2 regions of the Mesorhizobium sp. B2-4-1 genome follow, and region 1 is predicted to be linked to the other one. Evidence: predicted binding sites of a transcription regulator. Region 1 holds the regulator's gene; the other holds the start of a gene.
The links. Region 1 encodes HrcA, which represses chaperone genes, less so after heat shock. Its sites were predicted from a motif close to GTTAGCACTCNCNNNNNGNGAGTGCTAAC; they were not measured.

Region 2: a site for HrcA is predicted at 1,815-1,843, ahead of FJ949_RS25875 (co-chaperone GroES). Genes of this name have one in related genera too.

The regions. Positions count from the first base shown of each region.
Region 1 is NZ_VFVN01000001.1:382,745-388,220, forward strand. It holds gene FJ949_RS01930 (sorbosone dehydrogenase family protein) at 19-1,389, opposite strand; gene FJ949_RS01935 (hypothetical protein) at 1,514-1,714, opposite strand; gene hrcA (heat-inducible transcriptional repressor HrcA) at 1,752-2,864, opposite strand; gene rph (ribonuclease PH) at 3,096-3,812, shown strand; gene FJ949_RS01955 (VOC family protein) at 3,996-4,406, shown strand; gene rdgB (RdgB/HAM1 family non-canonical purine NTP pyrophosphatase) at 4,406-5,068, shown strand; gene hemW (radical SAM family heme chaperone HemW) at 5,065-5,476, shown strand, end outside.
Region 2 is NZ_VFVN01000012.1:124,503-129,978, reverse strand. It holds gene FJ949_RS25895 (Hsp20 family protein) at 1-311, opposite strand, end outside; gene FJ949_RS30460 (hypothetical protein) at 338-487, shown strand; gene FJ949_RS25890 (DUF982 domain-containing protein) at 579-896, shown strand; gene FJ949_RS25885 (usg protein) at 1,020-1,298, opposite strand; gene FJ949_RS25880 (hypothetical protein) at 1,323-1,664, opposite strand; gene FJ949_RS25875 (co-chaperone GroES) at 1,993-2,307, shown strand; gene groL (chaperonin GroEL) at 2,365-3,996, shown strand; gene FJ949_RS25865 (hypothetical protein) at 4,070-4,381, shown strand; gene FJ949_RS25860 (DUF982 domain-containing protein) at 4,720-5,016, shown strand; gene FJ949_RS25855 (LysR family transcriptional regulator) at 5,104-5,476, opposite strand, start outside.

The DNA of each region.
Region 1 (5,476 bases):
TCGAGGCCTCCCAGCGGATCAGGACCGGCCGTCGCCGTAGGTCACGCGCCAGATGGTGCCGTTGCCGTCCTCGGTGACGATCAGCGCGCCGTCGCTCGCCACCGCCACGCCGACCGGCCGGCCCCAGACCTCGCCGCCGGAGGTGACGAAGCCGGTCATGAAATCCTCATATTCGCCGGTCGGCTTGCCGTCCTTGAACTTGAGCCGCACCACCTTGTAGCCAGTCCTGTTGCCGCGATTCCACGAACCGTGCAGGGCGACGAAGGCGTCGCCCCTGTATTCGGCCGGAAAACCGGATCCTGCGCGGACATTCCTGCCGTCGTAGAAGGCGATGTTGAGCGGCGCCGAATGCGCCTGCATCAGAATGTCGGGGACGGTGACCTTGCCGGCAAGGTCGGGACGCGCGCCCTTGTGGCGCGGATCCTCATTGTCGCCGATATAGTACCAGGGCCAGCCGTAGAAGGCGCCTTCCTTCACTTCGGTCGCATATTCGAACGGCACGTTGTCGCCGAGCGCGTCGCGCTCGTTGACCACGCACCACAGCGCGCCCGCCGCCGGCTGGATGGCCATGCCCGAACAGTTGCGCAGGCCGGTGGCGACGATGCGCCCATTCCTACCGTCCGGGTCGAAAGCCCTGACGTCGGCGCGGCCTTCCTCCGCGCCCCAGGTGGCGCCGAGCGGCTTCGACCTGGCCCAGGCGTCGAGCCCGCCCCGCGGTTTCCTTGCCATGTCCTGGGCGGCGTTCGAGCCGGAGCCGACCGAGAGATACAGCGTCTTGCCGTCCGGCGAGAAGGCGATGTCGCGGGTCCAGTGATGAGTGGCCGGAATATCGCGGACGATGGTTTCCGGCTCGCCGGAGGCCTCCAGGTCGCCATCGCGGTAGGGAAAGCGCACGATGCTGTCGCTGTTGGCGACATAGACCCATTGCGGGTTGTCCCCTGGCGGGTAGAAGGCGATGCCGTAGGGCTGGTTGAGATTGCGGGCGAAGATGCCGTCCCTGACAGGTTTCGCGCTGCCCTCGCCGAGACGGTAGACGCGGATCTGGTTGGCCTCGCTGTCGGCGACGAACAGGTCGCCATTGGGCGCGACGCGCACGACGCGCGGATTGTCGATGCCCGAAGCGATCAGTTCCGCCGAAAAGCCCGCCGGCAGCCGCGGCTCGGCGCCTTGCGGCCTTTGCACCGGACCGGCGCCGTTCGAGGCGGATCTGGTGACATAGGGCCTGGGCTGGTCTTGCGGGCTGATCAACCGGCGCACGCCCGGCGCATCGGCCCGCCAGTCACCGAATGCGGCCGCGCCCTTCAGCACCGGCTCTTCCTGCTGGGCCAATGCCGTCGCGGCGAAGAGCAAGGCAGCAGCGATTACCACGGCGCCGGCAAGTCGGATCATCCCAGTCTCCAGCTTCTCGCTTCTTCATGCATGTCGTTGTCCCAAGACCGAAGTCACATGCATCAAGGGAACGGGCGGGCTCGGCAGTCGTTCCGGACGACACGGGGAGTTGAAGGAATTCGGGTCAGCTATCCGCGTCGAGATCGAGATCGGCGTCGAGGTTCTTTTCCAGTTCGACGAGATCGGCCGGCAGCGGCATGCCCATGGCGCGGATTTCGCGCAGCTTCTCGCGCAATTGCTCCTGCACTTCGCGCACATCCTCAGGCTGGTTGACCATCTCCTCCAGCAGCAGGCTGATCTGGGCCTTGAACGATTCCAGCGCCATCTTTTCTCTCCTCGGCCGTCTGGATCGATCCCAGCTCTCAGCGCAGCATGCGCGATATCAGCTGCGCCGTATAGTCGACCATCGGGACAATGCGGGCATAGTTGAGCCGGGTCGGGCCGATGACGCCGAGCGCGCCGACGACGCGGGCGTCCTTGTCGCGGTAGGGTGCCACGACCAGCGACGAGCCGGAGAGCGAGAAAAGCTTATTTTCCGAGCCGATGAAGATGCGCACGCCCGGTCCCGCCTCGGCGAGGTCGAGCAGCTGGATCAGCCCGTCCTGCGTCTCCATGTCCTCGAACAGGTGGCGCAGGAGTTCGATGTCGGCCTGGGCGGTGACGTTTTCGAGCAGATTGGCGCGGCCGCGCACGATCAGGCGCGCCGGCAGGCCGCTTTCCGCGCCGGCCCACACCGCCAGCCCTTTCTCCACCAGGTCCTGCGACAGCGTGTCGAGCGCTGCCCTTGTCTCTTCCTTGATACGCTCGACCTCCGCCCGCGCCTCGGCCAGCGTACGGCCGCGAATATGGGCGTTGAGAAAATTCGAGGCCTCGTGCAATTGCGAGACGGTGATGCCGGCCGGCAGATCGATGACCCGGTTCTCGACGTCGCCGTTCTGCGACACCATCACGGTCAGCGCCTTGGTGGGCTCGAGCTGGATGAACTCGATGTGCTTGAGCGCCACCTCGTTCTTGGCGGCCAGCACCAGGCCGGCGCCGCGCGACATGCCCGACAGCATCTGGCTGGCCTCGGTCAGCATGTGTTCCAGCGTGGCGCCCGAGCCGGAGGCGCGCACCTGCGCCTCGATGCTGCGCCGCTCCTCGTCGGAGAGGTCGCCCAATTCCATGAAGGCGTCGACGAAGAAGCGCAGGCCGGCCTGCGTCGGCAGGCGACCGGCCGAGATGTGCGGCGCGTAGATCAGGCCGAGATGTTCGAGATCGCTCATCACGTTGCGGATGGTGGCGGGCGACAGCGAGGACGGCAGGATGCGCGACAGGCTGCGCGATCCCACGGGCTCGCCGTCCCTCAGATAGGAATCGACGATACGCCGGAAGATGTCGCGCGAACGCATGTCGAGCGCCTGAAGTGCGGGCGCCTGAAGTGCCGGCGCGTGAAGAGCGAGCGACTGCGAAGCGGGATCGACTGCCTTGGTCATTGCGGCCATAACCTCCGGTTCAAGGATATAGACTTCGCGGCGCTGCGCGCAACCCGGTGTCGCGTTGCGCGATCAGCCGGTGTCGCACTTGCGATCACCCCGGTGTCGTGTTGCGCGATCGCCCCGGTGTCGCCGCGTTTGCGGCCGCCGGTCCATTTTCCTTTACGCCGTGCCCCGCATGCGTCTAAAAGCCGGCCAAGATTCAAAAAAGCTGACAAGAAAGCAGGCCGAATGCGCCCCTCCAAACGCCAGTTCGACGAAATGCGCGCCATCTCCTTCGAGCGCGGCGTCTCCAAACATGCCGAAGGCTCGTGCCTGGTGAAGTTCGGCGACACGCATGTCTTGTGCACGGCAAGCCTGGAGGAAAAAGTGCCGGGCTGGATGCGCAATTCCGGGAAAGGCTGGGTGACGGCCGAATACGGCATGCTGCCGCGCTCGACAGGCGAGCGCATGCGCCGCGAGGCCTCCGCCGGCAAGCAGGGCGGGCGCACGCTGGAGATCCAGCGGCTGATCGGCCGCTCGCTGCGCGCCGTGGTCGACCTGCAGGCGCTGGGCGAGCAGCAGATCACCGTCGACTGCGACGTCATCCAGGCCGATGGCGGCACCCGCACCGCCTCCATCACCGGCGGCTGGGTGGCGCTCTACGATTGCCTGCGCTGGATGGAAGCGCGGCAGATGGTGAGCGTCGCCAAGGTGCTGAAGGACCATGTCGCGGCGATTTCCTGCGGCATCCATGACGGCCAGCCGGTCATCGACCTCGACTATCTCGAGGATTCCTCCGCCGGCACCGACGCCAATTTCGTCATGACCGGCAAGGGCGGCATCGTCGAGATCCAGGGCACGGCCGAGGGCGAGCCCTTTTCGGAAGGGCAGTTCGCCGAGCTGATGGGCCTGGCCAAGAAAGGCATCCAGAGGCTGGTGAGTTTGCAGCAGATGGCGGTGGCGTAGTTTATTCATGCGGAGCCTGGGCACCCCCCTCTGCCCTGCCGGGCATCTCCCCCGCAAGGGGGGAGATCGGCTGTTGTCTAGAGCTTCGCCAATAATCAGAATAGAATACCATGAGCCGGCGCTCACGCTGCCAATCTCCCCCCTTGCGGGGGAGATGGCCGGCAGGCCAGAGGGGGGTGCCTCGTGATCCCCTCTGCCATTCTTGAATCCGCTCTTTACGTCACCGACCTCGCCGCTGCCGAAGCCTTCTACACCGACATCCTCGGCCTCACTCCTCTCGGCAAGGTCGAGGGCCGCCATCTCTTCTTCCGTTGCGGAGCCGGCGTGCTGCTGATCTTCAACGCGGAGGCGACCAAGGTCCCGCCCGCGCCCGACGCGAGGCTGAAAGTGCCGCCACACGGCACATCGGGCGAAGGCCATCTCTGCTTTGCGGCGACCGCCGATGAAATCAGCCGCTGGAAATCCCATCTGAAGGCGAAGAACATCGCTGTCGAAAGCGAATTCGAATGGCCGCAAGGCGGCCGCTCGCTTTATATCCGCGATCCCTCCGGCAATTCGATCGAATTCGCCGAGCCGAGAATCTGGGGACTTTGATGCATTCTCTCGACGGAAAAAAGATCGTCGTCGCCAGCCACAATGAAGGCAAGCTGCGCGAATTCGCCGATCTGATGGCGCCATTCGGATTCGAGGCGAAATCGGCGAAGGACTATGGCTTGCCCGAACCCGAGGAGACCGGCACAACCTTCGAGGAGAACGCCTATATCAAGGCCTTCGCCGCAGCCAAGGCGACGGGCCTGCCGGCGCTGTCGGACGATTCGGGCCTGTGCGTTGACGCGCTCGACGGCGCGCCCGGCGTCTACACCGCCAACTGGGCCGAAACGCCTGATGGCAGCAGGGATTTCGGCATCGCCATGCAGCGCACCGAAGTGGCGCTGCAGGAAGTCGGCGCCGCCACGCCCGCGCAGCGCACGGGACGCTTCGTCGCCGTCATCTGCCTCGCCTTTCCCGATGGCGAGGCAGAATATTACCGCGGCGAGGCCGAAGGTACGTTGGTCTGGCCGCCGCGCGGCGAGCTCGGATTCGGCTACGACCCGGTGTTCCTGCCCGACGGCTTCGAAAAGACCTTCGGCGAGATGAGTGCCGAGGAAAAACACGGCTGGAAACCCGGCCAGGCTACGGCGCTGTCGCACCGCGCCCGCGCCTTCCAGAAATTCGCCCAAGCCCGATTGGGTCTGGCCCGGTTAGGCTCGGCATGATCAGGCCCGGCGCCACCATGCCGCTCGACCGCAGCCCCGGTTTCGGCGTCTATGTGCATTGGCCGTTCTGCGCGGCCAAATGCCCCTATTGCGACTTCAACAGCCATGTCCGCCACCAGCCGGTCGACCAGGAGCGCTTTGCCGCCGCCTTCGAGGCGGAACTGGCGACGATGCGCCAGCGCACCGGCCCACGCGAGGTGACCAGCATCTTTCTCGGCGGCGGCACGCCGTCGTTGATGAAGCCGGAAACGGTGGCCAGGGTCCTGGACGCCGTGGCGAAGAACTGGACGGTGCCCGACGGCATCGAGGTGACGCTGGAGGCCAATCCCTCCTCGGTCGAAGCCGAACGCTTTCGCGGCTATCGCGCTGCGGGCGTCAACCGGGTCTCGCTCGGCGTGCAGGCGCTGA
Region 2 (5,476 bases), on a different contig from region 1:
TCGGCAAGTTCGAAGCGTCGCTCAAACGGCCGTCCGGCGATGCCGCGATGCAGGTATTCGCCATTGTCCTCTCCGGCACGCTCGCCGGCGATGACGAGCATGTTGGGTTCATGCACGATGCTCAATTCGTCTTGACCGAAGCCGGCTACCGCCATGGTGATGCGGTAGGCGTCGTCACCGGTCCTGGAGATGTCGTAGGGCGGCCAGTTGTCGACGTTCGCCGTGCGGCTGGCATTCTCCAGCAGGTCGAAAATGCGGTCGAAGCCTATGCTCGACCGATAGAGCGGTGAAAAGTCGAAAGCGGTTCTCATAGCCATATCCTCCTTCGCTGAGCAACATGGGTACGAGGAGTGCCAAGGATGCGGCACTCCTTGACCTGCCGGCCCTTCCGGCGCCGGCGGAATCGATCTGGGAACTGACGGGCGTGGCGTCAAGAGGCCTGATCGAACGTCTCGTCGAGATTCCGGCGGCCCTTGACGCGGCCTGAACGGCTGACCATCTCGATCACGGATGGACGGTCGCCGGTGACGCCATCCGATTGCTTACTCGCAAAAAGACGTCAAAAAACGGAGGAAGTGATGAACGATATTCGGTTTCCCCAGCCGATTACCCTCGAATTGTCGGACGCCCCACGCAAGGTCGCCAGCAGCTTCGAGGCTCTGGAATGCCTGGATCAACAATGGCCGAAATGGGCGCGCGGACCAAGCTGGCGCGCCGCCGGCCGTGCATGCCGTGATGCGCTGGATGGCTGGCGCAGCGGGCGTGCCGCCTACAAGGCCTTCTTGAAGGCGGCCAAGCGAGCCGGCCTGACGAGGGGCCGCTCCGCTTCGCCCCAGCAATTCCGTTCCGCGGCGATGTCAAGGACGGCCCAGCCGATGGCTGTCAGAGCAGGATGACACGAATCCCATCACTCATCCTGCTCGGGAACTCTGATTTTAGGTATGCTCAATCGAGCCTTTGAGCGCGCCGCGTTGCAGGCGACGCGCTTCAGGTTTTTTGATCCGCTCAATGTGATCCGCTCAATGGATGGCAACGATGCCGTCAACGGCGCGCCATTCCGACGGTGTGATTAGACGATGATGTGCGACGCGCACGGAATGCAGCGTGCCGTCCAGTTCGCTTTCCCAATAGCCAAGGAAGCCCTTCAGCTCCGGGAAATCGGGAGCGAGGTCGTATTCCTGCCAGACATAGAGCTGCAGCAGGTTGGGGTAGTCAGGCATATGATAGTGAATCTCGGCCGTGGTCAGGCCGTAGCCATCCATCTGCAGGCGGAATTCTCTGCTGACCGCAGTCACCATATGTTTCTCCTTTCGCTTACGACCTTATGCATTCATCCTGGCGAAGTCGTGCCGGAATTCATCCGGCGTGGACCGCGGCGCCGGCACGTCGATGTCGAGCTTGCACAAGGCCTCCATGATGTGGTCGAAGCAAACCGGCCGCTCGACTCCCGGCGGCAGGCGCAGTTCCGGCATCGACTCCACCGCGCAGGCATCCGAGGCCCAAGACGACAGGATCGCCCGCTTTTCCCAGAGGTCGAGCGCGTCGTCTTCCAATACCTTGTCAGGATGTTTGAAGTGCCTCGCCGGCGAAAGCAGCCGGTCAAGCGAGGTGTCGGGCGTGTCAGTCAGGGAAGGCATGATCGGCGAAAATTTCTGTCGGTCCATCGTTGTCCTCCGTCTGCAAAAACTCCTCGATAGCGTCCAGTTTCCGGCTGTGCTTCGGCAGCACCGGCCAGGATAATCTTGTTGGCTCTTTACCAAAATTCAAGCGGTGAAATCGTCGACCTGGCGAGAATCCCTGCATGATAACAACGCGTTGGCACTCTCATGCGACGAGTGCCAAAATTTTTGCGCGGACCTCTTGAAACCGGAAAATTCCAAAACTAGCTCGATATGCGCGCGCGATGCCTGAACAAGGGTCGCGGCACCTCTTGCCGGGCCGATATTGCCGGTCCGGCACCTCAAAAACTGTTTGTCCTTGAAGGAGAACGACATGACGTTCCGCCCATTGCACGACCGTATCCTGGTCCGCCGCATCGAAGCCGAGGAGAAAACGGCTGGCGGCATTATCATTCCCGACACAGCCAAGGAAAAGCCGCAGGAAGGCGAGGTGATCGCCGCCGGCCCCGGCGCCCGCAACGAAGCCGGGCAGCTACAGCCGCTCGACGTCAGGGTGGGTGATCGCATTCTGTTCGGCAAATGGTCCGGCACCGAGATCAAGCTCGGCGGCCAAGACCTGATTATCATGAAGGAAAGCGATGTGATGGGCGTGATCGAGCAGACCGCGACCGTGAAGAAGGCCGCCTGACGGCTTCTTGCCAGGTTACCAGTCAACGAAAGCTGCCTAAATTGAAGGAGTGATCCAATGGCTGCCAAGGAAGTGAAGTTCCATACCGAAGCCCGCGAGAAGATGCTGCGCGGCGTCGACATTCTGGCCAATGCGGTGAAGGTGACGCTCGGTCCCAAAGGCCGCAACGTCGTTATCGACAAATCCTTCGGCGCGCCGCGCATCACCAAGGATGGTGTGACGGTGGCCAAGGAGATCGAACTGGAAGACAAGTTCGAAAACATGGGCGCGCAGATGGTGCGCGAAGTCGCTTCGAAGACCAACGACATCGCCGGCGACGGCACCACAACCGCGACCGTTCTGGCCCAAGCCATTGTCAAGGAAGGCGCCAAGGCCGTCGCCTCGGGCATGAATCCGATGGATTTGAAACGCGGCATCGACAAGGCCGTGGAAGCGGTCGTCGCCGAACTGAAGGCCAACGCCCGCAAGGTGACGAAAAACGACGAGATCGCCCAGGTCGGCACCATTTCGGCCAATGGCGATCCCGAGATCGGCCGGTTCCTCGCCGAGGCGATGGAGAAGGTCGGCAATGAAGGTGTCATCACGGTGGAGGAGGCCAAGACCGCCGAGACCGAACTGGAGGTGGTCGAAGGCATGCAGTTCGACCGCGGCTATCTCAGCCCGTACTTCATCACCAACCAGGACAAGATGCGCGTCGAGCTCGAAGAGCCCTACGTGCTGATCCACGAGAAGAAACTGTCCAACCTGCAAGCCATGCTCCCCGTCCTCGAGGCGGTCGTGCAGTCGGGCAAGCCGCTGCTGATCATCGCCGAGGATGTCGAGGGCGAGGCGCTCGCCACGCTGGTCGTGAACAAATTGCGCGGCGGCCTGAAGGTCGCGGCAGTCAAGGCGCCCGGCTTCGGCGATCGCCGCAAGGCGATGCTGGAGGATATTGCCATCCTCACCGGCGGCACGGCGATCAGCGAGGATCTCGGCATCAAGCTCGAGAACGTCACGCTGCAGATGCTGGGCCGCGCCAAGAAAGTGGTGGTCGAAAAAGAAAACACCACCATCGTCGACGGCGTTGGCCGCAAGGAAGAGATCCAGGGCCGCATCGCCCAGATCAAAGCGCAGATCGAGGAGACTACCTCCGACTACGACCGCGAGAAACTGCAGGAGCGGCTGGCGAAGCTCGCCGGTGGCGTCGCCGTCATCCGTGTCGGCGGTTCGACGGAAGTCGAGGTGAAGGAGCGCAAGGACCGTGTCGACGACGCGCTGCATGCGACCCGTGCGGCGGTCGAGGAAGGCGTACTCCCGGGCGGCGGCGTCGCGTTGCTCCGGGCCGCCAAGGCGCTCGATGCCTTGCCGATCGACAATGCCGACCAGAGGACCGGTGTCGAGATCGTGCGGCGTGCGATCGAGACCCCGGTGCGCCAGATCGCGGAGAACGCCGGCGCCGAGGGCTCGATCATCGTCGGCAAGCTGCGTGAGAAGAGCGAGTTCGGCTGGGGCTGGAACGCCCAGACCAACGAGTTCGGCGATCTCTACGGCCAAGGCGTTATCGATCCGGCAAAGGTCGTGCGCACCGCGCTTCAGGATGCCGCTTCCGTCGCTGGCCTGCTGGTCACCACCGAGGCGATGGTGGCCGAGAAGCCAAAGAAGGAGGCCGCGACCCCTGCCATGCCCGCCGGCGCGGGCATGGACTTCTAGGACGCCGGGAGGCCGCCCGCTCCCACAAGTGGGAGCGGGCGGCCTCCCGGGGAAAGTTTGGAGAGAGACCACTATGACCGGTATCGGTTCCGTTTCGGCGCCCACGCATCCGGCAAACGAATTTCTCGCCTACGAGGCAGAATGCAGGAGCGTGCTGGGGCCATTGTTGATGCGCGTTCTCGACATGGCCGAGTCCGAAGGCTGGAGCCGCCGTACGGCGGCGTCGACGCTGATGTTCCTGGCCGCGCAGCATGTGTCGGCAGCCTCGGAAGGCTCCGGCGGCTCAACCAGGGATGGAGGACGCGATCATCGGAGCCCCACAGCAAACGATGGACCGATGTCCGGTTGGGAAGAGGACCGACATGATCGTGGGCCAATTGCGTGAATGCCTGAAAACGTTGAGGTGGAAAGCGGCAGACCTCGTCGACGAGCTTGGTTGGCCGCAAGGCCAGGTCGCCGCCTGGCTCGATGGGCGGGCGCGGCCGCCGCTTTCCGTCCTTGCCTGGCTCGAGGCGCTCGCCAAGGCGCATAAGGCGCTACCGGCGCCCGGCCGAGGCTCGCCGGTGCTCAAGCCAAGCCCGGTCGAGCCAGCCGAGATCAGGCTCGCGGCCGCCGGAAATCCGACGACACCGGCGCACCCGCCCTATCCGCGCCGACCTGTCTTCGCGCACCAGGCTGCCCGACATGCTTCGGTTCGTTTGCCATCGAATGGAGGTTTAAACCATGGCACAGATGCGCTTTGAAGAACCCGTGACGATCTTGGTCGGAATGGGGCTTCCGGTGACGATCGAGACTGCGATGGAAGCATATGCCATGCTGCAGGACTGGCCCGTTGCCAGCCGGAACGGCGCCCATGCCGTCGCCCTCAACGCTTGCAAAGCCGGCATTGCCGGCGAGATCGATGCGGAAACCGTGCGGGCGACCTTGATCGCCTTCGCGCGCCGCAATGACATTCTGGTGCCGAATATGATCTCGCCTGCCAGTATCGCATCCGGTGGCCGCGCCGTGCGAGCGGATTGAGTATCTATTTGCGACCTATCGGTGAGCGCCCCGGCGATCCAAAATGATCGGCCCGTCAGCCTCGAGCTGGCGGGCTGTCTCGTCGCCTCAGGCCGTTTCGACGAGACGCGAGCGTTTCTTCTCGGCGGCCGCCAGCAACTCGACGAAGGCGCGGACCTTGGCTGGCCGGAACCGGGCCGGAGGGAAAACGGCATGGATGCCGCCGACAGGCAACATCCAGTCGGCAAATACCGGCACGAGACGTCCCTCGGCGATATCGTCGCCGACACTGTAGTCGGGAAATACGCCCAATCCGATACCGGCGAGCACGCAGGCAAGAGCCGCCGGGCTCTTGTCGCACATGATGACCGGGTTGAGTTCGGTCAACACCGTTTCTCCCTCTCTTGAAAACAGCCATTGGCCGACGCCGCGCAGCTGGGCGTTGCCGACCCAGGCAAGCGATCTTGCCTGGCGCGGGGTG